4 regions of the Mesorhizobium sp. M4B.F.Ca.ET.214.01.1.1 genome follow, and region 1 is predicted to be linked to each of the others. Evidence: predicted binding sites of a transcription regulator. Region 1 holds the regulator's gene; each other region holds the start of a gene.
The links. The regulator LexA, encoded in region 1, represses DNA repair genes until DNA is damaged. The targets are predictions, from matches to a motif close to TGTTCNNNNTGTGTTCNG.
Positions count from the first base shown of each region.

Region 2: the regulator LexA is predicted to act here: its motif matches at 931-948, upstream of recA (recombinase RecA).
Region 3: the regulator LexA is predicted to act here: its motif matches at 875-892, upstream of EN857_RS05375 (sel1 repeat family protein).
Region 4: the regulator LexA is predicted to act here: its motif matches at 1,111-1,128, upstream of EN857_RS12680 (UvrD-helicase domain-containing protein).

Region 1 is NZ_SRUX01000009.1:118,904-121,093, forward strand. It holds gene glp (gephyrin-like molybdotransferase Glp) at 1-571, shown strand, start outside; gene lexA (transcriptional repressor LexA) at 688-1,422, shown strand; gene EN857_RS18960 (ComEC/Rec2 family competence protein) at 1,416-2,190, opposite strand, start outside.
Region 2 is NZ_SRUX01000012.1:224,277-226,466, forward strand. It holds gene recA (recombinase RecA) at 1-807, opposite strand, end outside; gene EN857_RS23670 (carbohydrate kinase family protein) at 1,090-2,034, shown strand; gene EN857_RS23675 (pseudouridine-5'-phosphate glycosidase) at 2,075-2,190, shown strand, end outside.
Region 3 is NZ_SRUX01000002.1:422,473-424,662, reverse strand. It holds gene EN857_RS34635 (hypothetical protein) at 1-67, opposite strand, end outside; gene EN857_RS05380 (DUF2147 domain-containing protein) at 250-591, opposite strand; gene EN857_RS05375 (sel1 repeat family protein) at 1,026-1,292, shown strand; gene EN857_RS05370 (ABC transporter substrate-binding protein) at 1,660-2,190, shown strand, end outside.
Region 4 is NZ_SRUX01000005.1:234,959-237,148, reverse strand. It holds gene EN857_RS12685 (FAD-dependent oxidoreductase) at 1-1,048, shown strand, start outside; gene EN857_RS12680 (UvrD-helicase domain-containing protein) at 1,169-2,190, shown strand, end outside.

The DNA of each region.
Region 1 (2,190 bases):
GGTCGGCGCCCGCGCGCTCGATCTCGGCATTGCCGCCGACCGCAGGGAAGCGATCTCCGCGCTGGTCAGGCAGGCCGTCGAGCAGCAGGCCGATGTCATCGTGACGCTTGGCGGCGCCTCGGTCGGCGACCACGATCTCATTCACGGCGTGCTGACCGGCGAAGGCATGACGCTCGATTTCTGGAAGATCGCCATGCGCCCGGGCAAGCCGCTGATGTTCGGCCGGCTGGGACCCGCGCGCTGCATCGGCCTGCCCGGCAATCCGGTGGCGAGCCTGGTCTGTTCGCAGCTGTTCCTGAAGCCGTTGCTGGCGCGGCTCGGTGGCCGCGCGTTCACCCAGGACATTCGCGAGGCGCGGCTGGGCGCCGCGATGCAGGCAAACGATCTGAGGCAGGATTACGTGCGGGCCGTCGTCCGCGAAGAAGCCGGCTCACTGGTTGCGACGCCCTTCGGCATCCAGGACTCCTCGATGCTGCGCATGCTCGCCGACGCCAATGGCCTCGTGGTGCGAGAGCCCTTCGCCCCGGCCGCCGCCGTCGGCGACGCTTGTCGCGTTCTGATGCTACGCTGAACAAAACGTCAACGCATTCATTAAACTTTAAACGGTTGCGGAACACAACTGGAACAGATAGTGTTTGTTCTGGGTTTGTTTTTCTGATTCTGGTTTCAGAACCCGTGGGGGCCGCCATGCTGACGCGCAAACAACATGAACTCCTGATGTTCATCCATGAACGGCTGAAGGAAAGCGGCATTCCGCCCTCTTTCGACGAGATGAAGGAGGCGCTTGATCTGGCTTCGAAGTCGGGCATCCACCGGCTGATCACTGCGCTTGAGGAGCGCGGCTTCATTCGCCGGCTGCCCAACCGGGCGCGTGCGCTGGAAGTGCTGCGCCTGCCCGATTCGATCGCGCCTGGCCTCAATGCCGCGAAGAAGTTTTCGCCGAGCGTCATCCAGGGAAGCCTCGGACAGGGCAATCTCGGCCGGCAGATCAAACCGGCGTCGCCGTCGCGCACCCCCAGCAATGACGACGACGCTGTGTCGGCGGTGTCGATCCCGGTAATGGGCCGCATCGCCGCCGGCGTGCCGATCGACGCCATCCAGCACCAGACGCATTCGATCTCGGTGCCCCCGGACATGATCTCGGGCGGCGAGCATTATGCGCTGGAGGTGAAGGGCGACTCGATGATCGAGGCCGGCATCTTCGACGGCGACACGGTCATCATCCGCAACGCCGACACGGCGAGCCCCGGCGAGATCGTTGTGGCGCTGGTCGACGAGGAAGAGGCGACGCTGAAGCGCTTCCGCCGCAAGGGCGCATCGATCGCGCTCGAAGCCGCCAACCCTGCCTATGAGACCCGCATCTTCGGCCCTGACCGGGTCAAGGTGCAAGGCAAGCTGGTCGGCCTGATCCGGCGCTACTGAGCGGACGGCGCCAGTTTGACCACCGGTCTTTCGGGTCTCTGGTATGGCGGCAGTCCCCTCGCCTCGCGAGAGTATTTGCGCTGCTCGTGCCATGGCCGGTAGGGCTTTTCGACCGCGTAGCGGATTGTTGCTTGCGCGGTCGCCGATTGCGGATCGAAGAAGACGGCGGCGCTGCCTGAGCGGGCGAGCTGGCGTTTGGTGACGACGAGGGCCAGCGAATTCCAGCAGGGACTGTAGGCGGTGGCGTCGTCGATGACGATCAGGTCGGCGAAGGCGCAGGCCGGCCGCGCCGTCTTGCGGTTTTCCGCGAGCGCCACGATTGCGCCGGACGGATGCCGGGCAAGGCACAGTCCGTCCCTGCAGTAGAATGGCGAGCCAGGCGGCAGGTCGAGCGGATCGATATCGAAGCGTGCATCCCCTGTCTCGAAGGTCTCCGGCTCGACGACGGTCTCGGCCACCAGCGCGCGTTTCCAGTTGTCGGTGGTGAATTCATTCGACCGCGCCCGGTTGACGGCGAGCTCGCCGCCGCCGATCGGCATCGCCACCAGATGCGCATCCTCCGAGATCAGCACATCGGGCGTGCGGGTATTTGAAACCGTCAGCAGGCCGGCCAGAGCGAAGGGGATCGCCGCAAGTCTCAGCCAGGTCGTGGCCATGGTCGCGATGACCAGCGCTATCGTCACGAAAAGCACCGATTGAATGGAGATCAGCCCGACGGCATCGACCGGCGAGCGTTCGGAGATCCACCCGGAGATCGCGATCATCGCG
Region 2 (2,190 bases), on a different contig from region 1:
GACCACCTTGAAGGGCGGCGCCAGCTTGTTCTTGACGACCTTGACGCGGGTCTGGTTGCCGACGACCTCGTCGCGGTCCTTGACCGAGCCGATGCGGCGGATGTCGAGGCGGACCGAGGCGTAGAACTTCAGCGCGTTGCCGCCGGTCGTCGTCTCGGGCGAGCCGAACATGACGCCGATCTTCATGCGGATCTGGTTGATGAAGATGACCATGGTGTTGGAGCGCGAGATCGAGGCGGTCAGCTTGCGCAGCGCCTGGCTCATCAGGCGGGCCTGTAGGCCGGGCAGCGCATCGCCCATCTCACCTTCGATTTCGGCGCGCGGCGTCAGCGCGGCGACCGAATCGACCACCAGCACATCGATGGCGCCGGAGCGCACCAGCGTGTCGCAGATTTCCAGCGCCTGCTCGCCGGTGTCGGGCTGCGAGATCAGCAGGTTTTCGAGGTCGACACCGAGCTTGCGGGCATAGACCGGATCGAGCGCGTGCTCGGCATCGACGAAGGCGCAGATGCCGCCCTTCTTCTGGGCTTCCGCCACGGTGTGCAGCGCCAGCGTCGTCTTGCCCGAGCTTTCCGGCCCGTAGATCTCGATGATGCGGCCGCGCGGCAGGCCGCCGACGCCGAGCGCGATGTCGAGGCCGAGCGATCCGGTCGGCACGGTTTCGATCTCGACCACCTGCTCGTTGGCGCCGAGGCGCATGATCGAGCCCTTGCCGAAGGCGCGCTCGATTTGCGACAGCGCCGCGTCCAGAGCCTTTGATTTGTCCACTGCCTTATCCTCTACAAGCCGCAAAGTATTCTGAGCCATGATACATCACCCCTTGGTCGTCAATGAAGGCCGGACAATCCGTGATCCCTGTCATTTTGTACCTTTTTTGTTCTCGTTTGGCAAGAGGCATCAAGTTGCTGAAAAACAATCAATATCTTGATCTGTTCTATTTATGTCCCACAACACACAGCGGGGGCGTCTTCCAATCGGCCATGCGGGATTCCATTGTCCGGCCGGCCCGAATCGCGGCGTTGATTGCGGGGCGGCGCGGAGAAACCTAGTGTGCGCGGCCGGACAATCAACAAAGGTATCGACGCCACGATGGTGAAGTCCCCCAACATCCTTGCCGTGGGCGGCGCCCATATCGACCGGCGGGGCCAGGTGTCAGGCCCTTACGTGCCGGCTGCCTCGAACCCCGGCACCATGCGCGAGGATGTCGGCGGCGGCGTCTTCAACGCGTTGCGCAGTTTGGTCAGGCGCGGTGTCTCGGCCTCGCTGCTGTCGATGCGCGGCGGCGACGCCGCGGCCGAGACTGTGTCGACGGCGATCGCGAGCGCCGGCATCGCCGACCTGTCGGCGGTGTTCCTCGACCGCACGACGCCGAGCTACACGGCGCTGATCGACCGCGACGGCGAGCTGATAGTCGGCTTTGCCGACATGGCGCTCTACGACCTCGCCTTCCCCAAGCAGATCCGCCGCGCCAAGGTGCGCGAGGCGATCGCTTCCGCCGATGCCCTCCTATGCGACGCGAACCTGCCGTCCGCGGCGCTGGAACGGCTGGTGGCGCAAGCCGCCGGCAAGCCGGTCTTCGCCATCGCCATCTCGCCGGCCAAGGTGGTGCGGCTGATGCCGGTGCTGGGCAGCCTGGCCGTGCTGTTCATGAACCGGCGCGAGGCCGGCGCCCTCGCCGGCCTGGGCGACGATGCGAATGGCCACGATCTGGTCGGCGGGCTGCGGCGCGCCGGGCTCGGGAGCGGCGTGGTGACGGCGGGCGGCGCGCCGGTGCTCGGCTTCGACGGCGAGGGCCTGTTCTCCATCGCCCCGCCCGCCCCGCGTAGGATCGCCGACGTCACCGGCGCCGGCGATGCGCTGACCGGCGCGACGGTCGCCGCTCTGCTCAATGGCCTGCCGCTGCGCGCGGCCCTGCGCGAAGGCATTGCCGCCTCCATCCTGGCCATCGAAAGCACCGAGGCGGTGCCCGCCTTCAGCGCCGCCAACTTCGCGCAAATGCTGGCCCTTGTGCCGGGGGCGCTGGAAGTGGCATGAGGGCGGCCGGAGCGCCGCGCGCCCCGGATTGGAGACCATCATGACGCCCGAAACCGCCCGCCCCTTCATCGACATCCATCCGCCGGTGGCGGAGGCGCTCGCCGCCGGACGGCCGGTGGTGGCGCTGGAAAGCACCATCATCACCCATGGCATGCC
Region 3 (2,190 bases), on a different contig from region 1:
GGACGGCGAAAAGCATGCCAAACAGGCTCATCAGCAGGCAGACGATGGTGAAGCGGCGGGCGAGCATTGCGTTGGTCCTCTCCTTCAATGCCAAGGAGAATGCCCGAGCGCCGCTGAACCGGCTCTGATGCCGGCATTCATCTGCGGTTCAAGTTCGTTGACGGGTTTTGAGGCGGCGCATCGGCCGGGTAGAAAATGAAAACGGGGCCACGAGGGCCCCGTCGTCAGGTGATTGCGGCGAGGCGCAGATCAGAGCTTGTGCCAGGTCTGGCTCTTGCAGATCAGGCCGCCGAACACGCAGCCGCTCATCTTGAGCGAGGTGCCCGAAAGCGTCGCCTTGCCGGCATAGGTCTTGTCCGTCTCCGGGTCGGTTATGCTGCCGGCATATTTGTTGTCGCCGGCCGCCTTGAGCGAGCCGATCGTCTTGCCGGCAAACTTGCCGGTCTTCAGCGTGATGGCAAAGGCGCCGCCGCCGCCGATCGCCGCCGTCTCGCCGGACTGCGTTTTCCAATTGCCCTCGATCGGATCGGCAAAGGCCGCGCTGGCCATGATCAAGGTGGCCGCCACGGCCAGGCTTACTTTTCGAAACATCTCTGTCCTCCCTATAGGTTCCGGTGGGGCGCCGTCCCGCCTTCCTAACCCTTACGCAAACGTAAGCTAGTTCAGCTTCCGGCAAAACAAAAGCGGTGCCGCCGGGGAAGGTTGCAGGATTTTGCCGCCACCTTTCAACGCGAAATGCACGGATAGCTTCATCGCCATTGGTTCCCGTGGTTAGCGGAGTCTTGACCGGACCGTTTGAAGTTTTCGTCAAATTTGCCGCAAACAGGCTGATTTGCGGGCTTTGTATGCTTAACGAATTTCAGTGTTTACCTCTTGTTTTAGCTTTGTTTTCTTCAAATTAAGCACGCCATTTAACGACGGATTCAAGGCTCGGCTTCATCCTCGAAAGCATCGAAAGAGCAGCCCCCCGAGGGATACCAAGGGACAGAAGGAGGCAGCTCTCGGGAGCCAGACAGGGGATTGAAATGGCACGTTTTGAAATGCTTGAAGCCGGCTTCGGCGCCATGGGGGCAACTGCCCAGGCCGACATTCTTTTCGAATTGGGCATGATGTATGCGACCGGCCGCGATTGCGAGACCGACGTCGTCGCCGCCCACAAATGGTTCAACATCGCCGCCATCAAGGGTTCGGTGCGCGCCGCCGAATTGCGCTCGGAACTGTCGGCGGCGATGTCCAAGGCCGAGATCGCTAGGGCGCTGCGCGAAGCTCGCGAATGGATGACGATGCACTGACAGACAACAAGGGCGGAAACGCTTCGGGCTCAGGCCGCGCAAGACGGCCGGCACAGGGACAAGGCCGCGCAAGACGGCCGGCATCAGGGACAAGGCCGCGCAAGACGGCCGGACGAAAAGAAAGACAGGGAAGCGAGTGGGGTTTCGGGCGCGGGGGCGTTCGGGAAAGCTCGTTTGGCAAAAAGCCGCGACCGGCCGGAACAAGGCCGGCGCGGCTTTTGGCTTTCACGCGGTCCGCGATACAATACAGGCCCAATCGAGTGCCGGCGATGCGCCAAGACATGCCAGGCGAAGGATGAAATGGTCCGGCCTCTCTAAAAGAAGCGCGGCCGGAGCGGCCGCGCGCGAGTGGAGGAGTTATATCACCATGAAAAAATTAGGTATTTTGAGCGCAGCCGCATTGGGCCTGATGATGAGCGCGCCGCTGGCATTTGCCGATGACATCACCATCTCGGTGGTCGGTCCGATGACCGGACAGCTCGCCACCATCGGCGACCAGTTCAAGCAGGGCGCGCAGGCCGCCGCCGACGCCATCAACGCCGCTGGCGGTGTCAACGGCAACCAGATCAAGCTCGACGTCCAGGACGACCAGTGCGATCCGAAGCAGGCGGTTTCCGTCGCCAACCGCATCGTCGCCGACGGCACCAAATTCGTCGATGGCCATGCCTGCTCGGGCTCCAGCATTCCGGCATCCGCCGTCTATGCCGAGGCCGGCACGCTGATGATGAGCCCGGCCTCCTCCAATCCGGAGCTGACCGATGCCGCGGCCAAGGCCGGCTGGCCGACGATCATGCGCCTCTATACGCGCGACGATGCGCAGGGCGCCTTCATCGGTCCGTGGATCGCCAAGAAATATGCCGGCAAGAATGTCGTCATCCTGCATGACAAGAGCGCCTAC
Region 4 (2,190 bases), on a different contig from region 1:
CCAGAACGGTCTTTCCGTCGGCTATCACCTCGCCCGCAAGGGAGTGAAGTTCGTCATCCTGGAGGGCCGCGAACGCGTCGGCGACATCTGGCGCTCGCGCTGGGATTCGCTGCGCCTGTTTACCCCGGCACGCTTCGACGGTCTGGTCGGCATGCCCTTCCCCGCCGCGCGCTATTCATTCCCGACCAAGGACGAAATGGCCGACTATCTCGAGGCCTATGCGCGGAGGTTTGCCTTGCCGGTGCGCACTGGCGTCAAGGTCGACGAGGTGACCCGTTCCGGCGAGCGCTACATCGTCACATCAGGCCAGACCCGCTACATCGCCAAGCACGTCGTCGCCGCCGCCTCGAGCTATCAGAAGCCGAAGATCCCGGATTTCGCGGCGTCGTTCGATCCGTCGATCCGGCAATTGCATTCGGTTGCCTACAAGAACCCGGAACAGCTCAAGGCAGGTGGCGTGCTTCTTGTCGGCGCCAGCAATTCCGGTGCGGAAATCGCCATGGATGTCGCGCGAACGCATCAAGTGTGGCTGTCGGGCCGCCATCCAGGCCACATCCCGGTCGCCTACAATGGCTACTTCGCGATGCGTTTGGTCCTGCCGGTGGTCTTGCGCATCGTTTTCCACCGTTTGCTCACCGTCGATACGCCGATGGGCCGCAAGGCCAAGCCGGAGCAGTTGTCGCATGGCCTGCCGCTGATCCGGGTCAAGCCGCAGGATCTGGACGCCGCCGGCGTCCGCCGGGTCGCCCGCGTCGCCAGTGCCCGCGACGGCAAGCCGCTGCTCGACGACGGCCAGCTTCTCGACGTTGCCAACATCATCTGGTGCACCGGGTTCCGGGCCGGGCTCGATTGGATCAAGCTGCCGATCTTCGACGACACCGGCCGGGTGAAGCAGTATCGCGGCGCCGTCGAAGGCGAACCGGGACTGTATGTCTGCGGCCTGCATTTCCAGCACTCGACCTCCTCCACCATGATCCACGGCGCGGCACGCGATGCCGGCTACGTCGCCGACAAGATCGGCGAGCGCATGCGGGCAGCCGCCGGATAAGGGCTTCGAGGCGCTTGCCGGCGCTGGAAAAGCCACCACGCCCGGCAATCGTGTCGCCAAACCAGAACAAAACATAGACACTTCTGGCCTTTCGCTGCCGAATCACTACATTCGGGGGCAATGTCCGGCTTTTCGGAAGACATGCCCTTTTTTGACGAACCGAATGCGCGGCCCGCGGCCCCGTCCGGCATAGCCGCGCGCGCCATGGCCGCCCGCAGCGGCCAGAACAGCGCGCCCGACTATCTGAAGGGCCTGAACCCCGAGCAGCGGCTGGCGGTCGAGACGACCGAAGGCCCGGTACTGGTGCTGGCCGGCGCCGGCACCGGCAAGACGCGCGTGCTCACCACCCGCATCGCCCACATCCTTTCAACCCATAAAGCGAATCCATGGGAGATTCTCGCGGTCACCTTCACAAACAAGGCCGCACGCGAGATGAAGACCCGTATTGGCCTACTCGTCGGCGAAAAGATCGAGGGCATGCCGTGGCTCGGCACCTTCCACTCGATCGGCGTCAAGCTGCTGCGCCGCCACGCCGAGCTCGCCGGGCTGAAATCCGATTTCACCATCCTCGACACCGACGATGTCGTGCGTCTGATCAAGCAGCTCATCCAGGCCGAGGGGCTGGACGACAAGCGCTGGCCGGCCAAGCAGTTCGCCCAGATGATCGACGGTTGGAAGAACAAGGGGCTCGGCCCCGCCGACATCCCGGAGGGCGACGCCCGCAGCTTCGCCAACGGCAAGGGGCGCGAGCTCTACAAGGCCTATCAGGAGCGGCTGCAGACCCTGAACGCCTGCGATTTCGGCGACCTGCTCTGCCATCCGATCCGTATCTTCCGCGCCTATCCGGATGTGCTGAAGGACTACCACAGGCGCTTCAAATACATCCTCGTCGACGAGTACCAGGACACCAACACCGCGCAGTATATGTGGCTGCGCCTGCTGGCGCAGCGGCCGCAATCCTCCCCCCTTGAGGGGGAGGTGCCCGCGAAGCGGGCGGAGGGGGTCGCCGCAGAAGGCACCGCCCGGTCATCGAGCACAGGGGCGTCGAGCACTGCCGCGAGGACCCCACCCGACCGGGCTTCGCCCGGCCACTCTCCCCTCAAGGGGAATTCCCGCCCGGCCACCGTCAACATCTGCTGTGT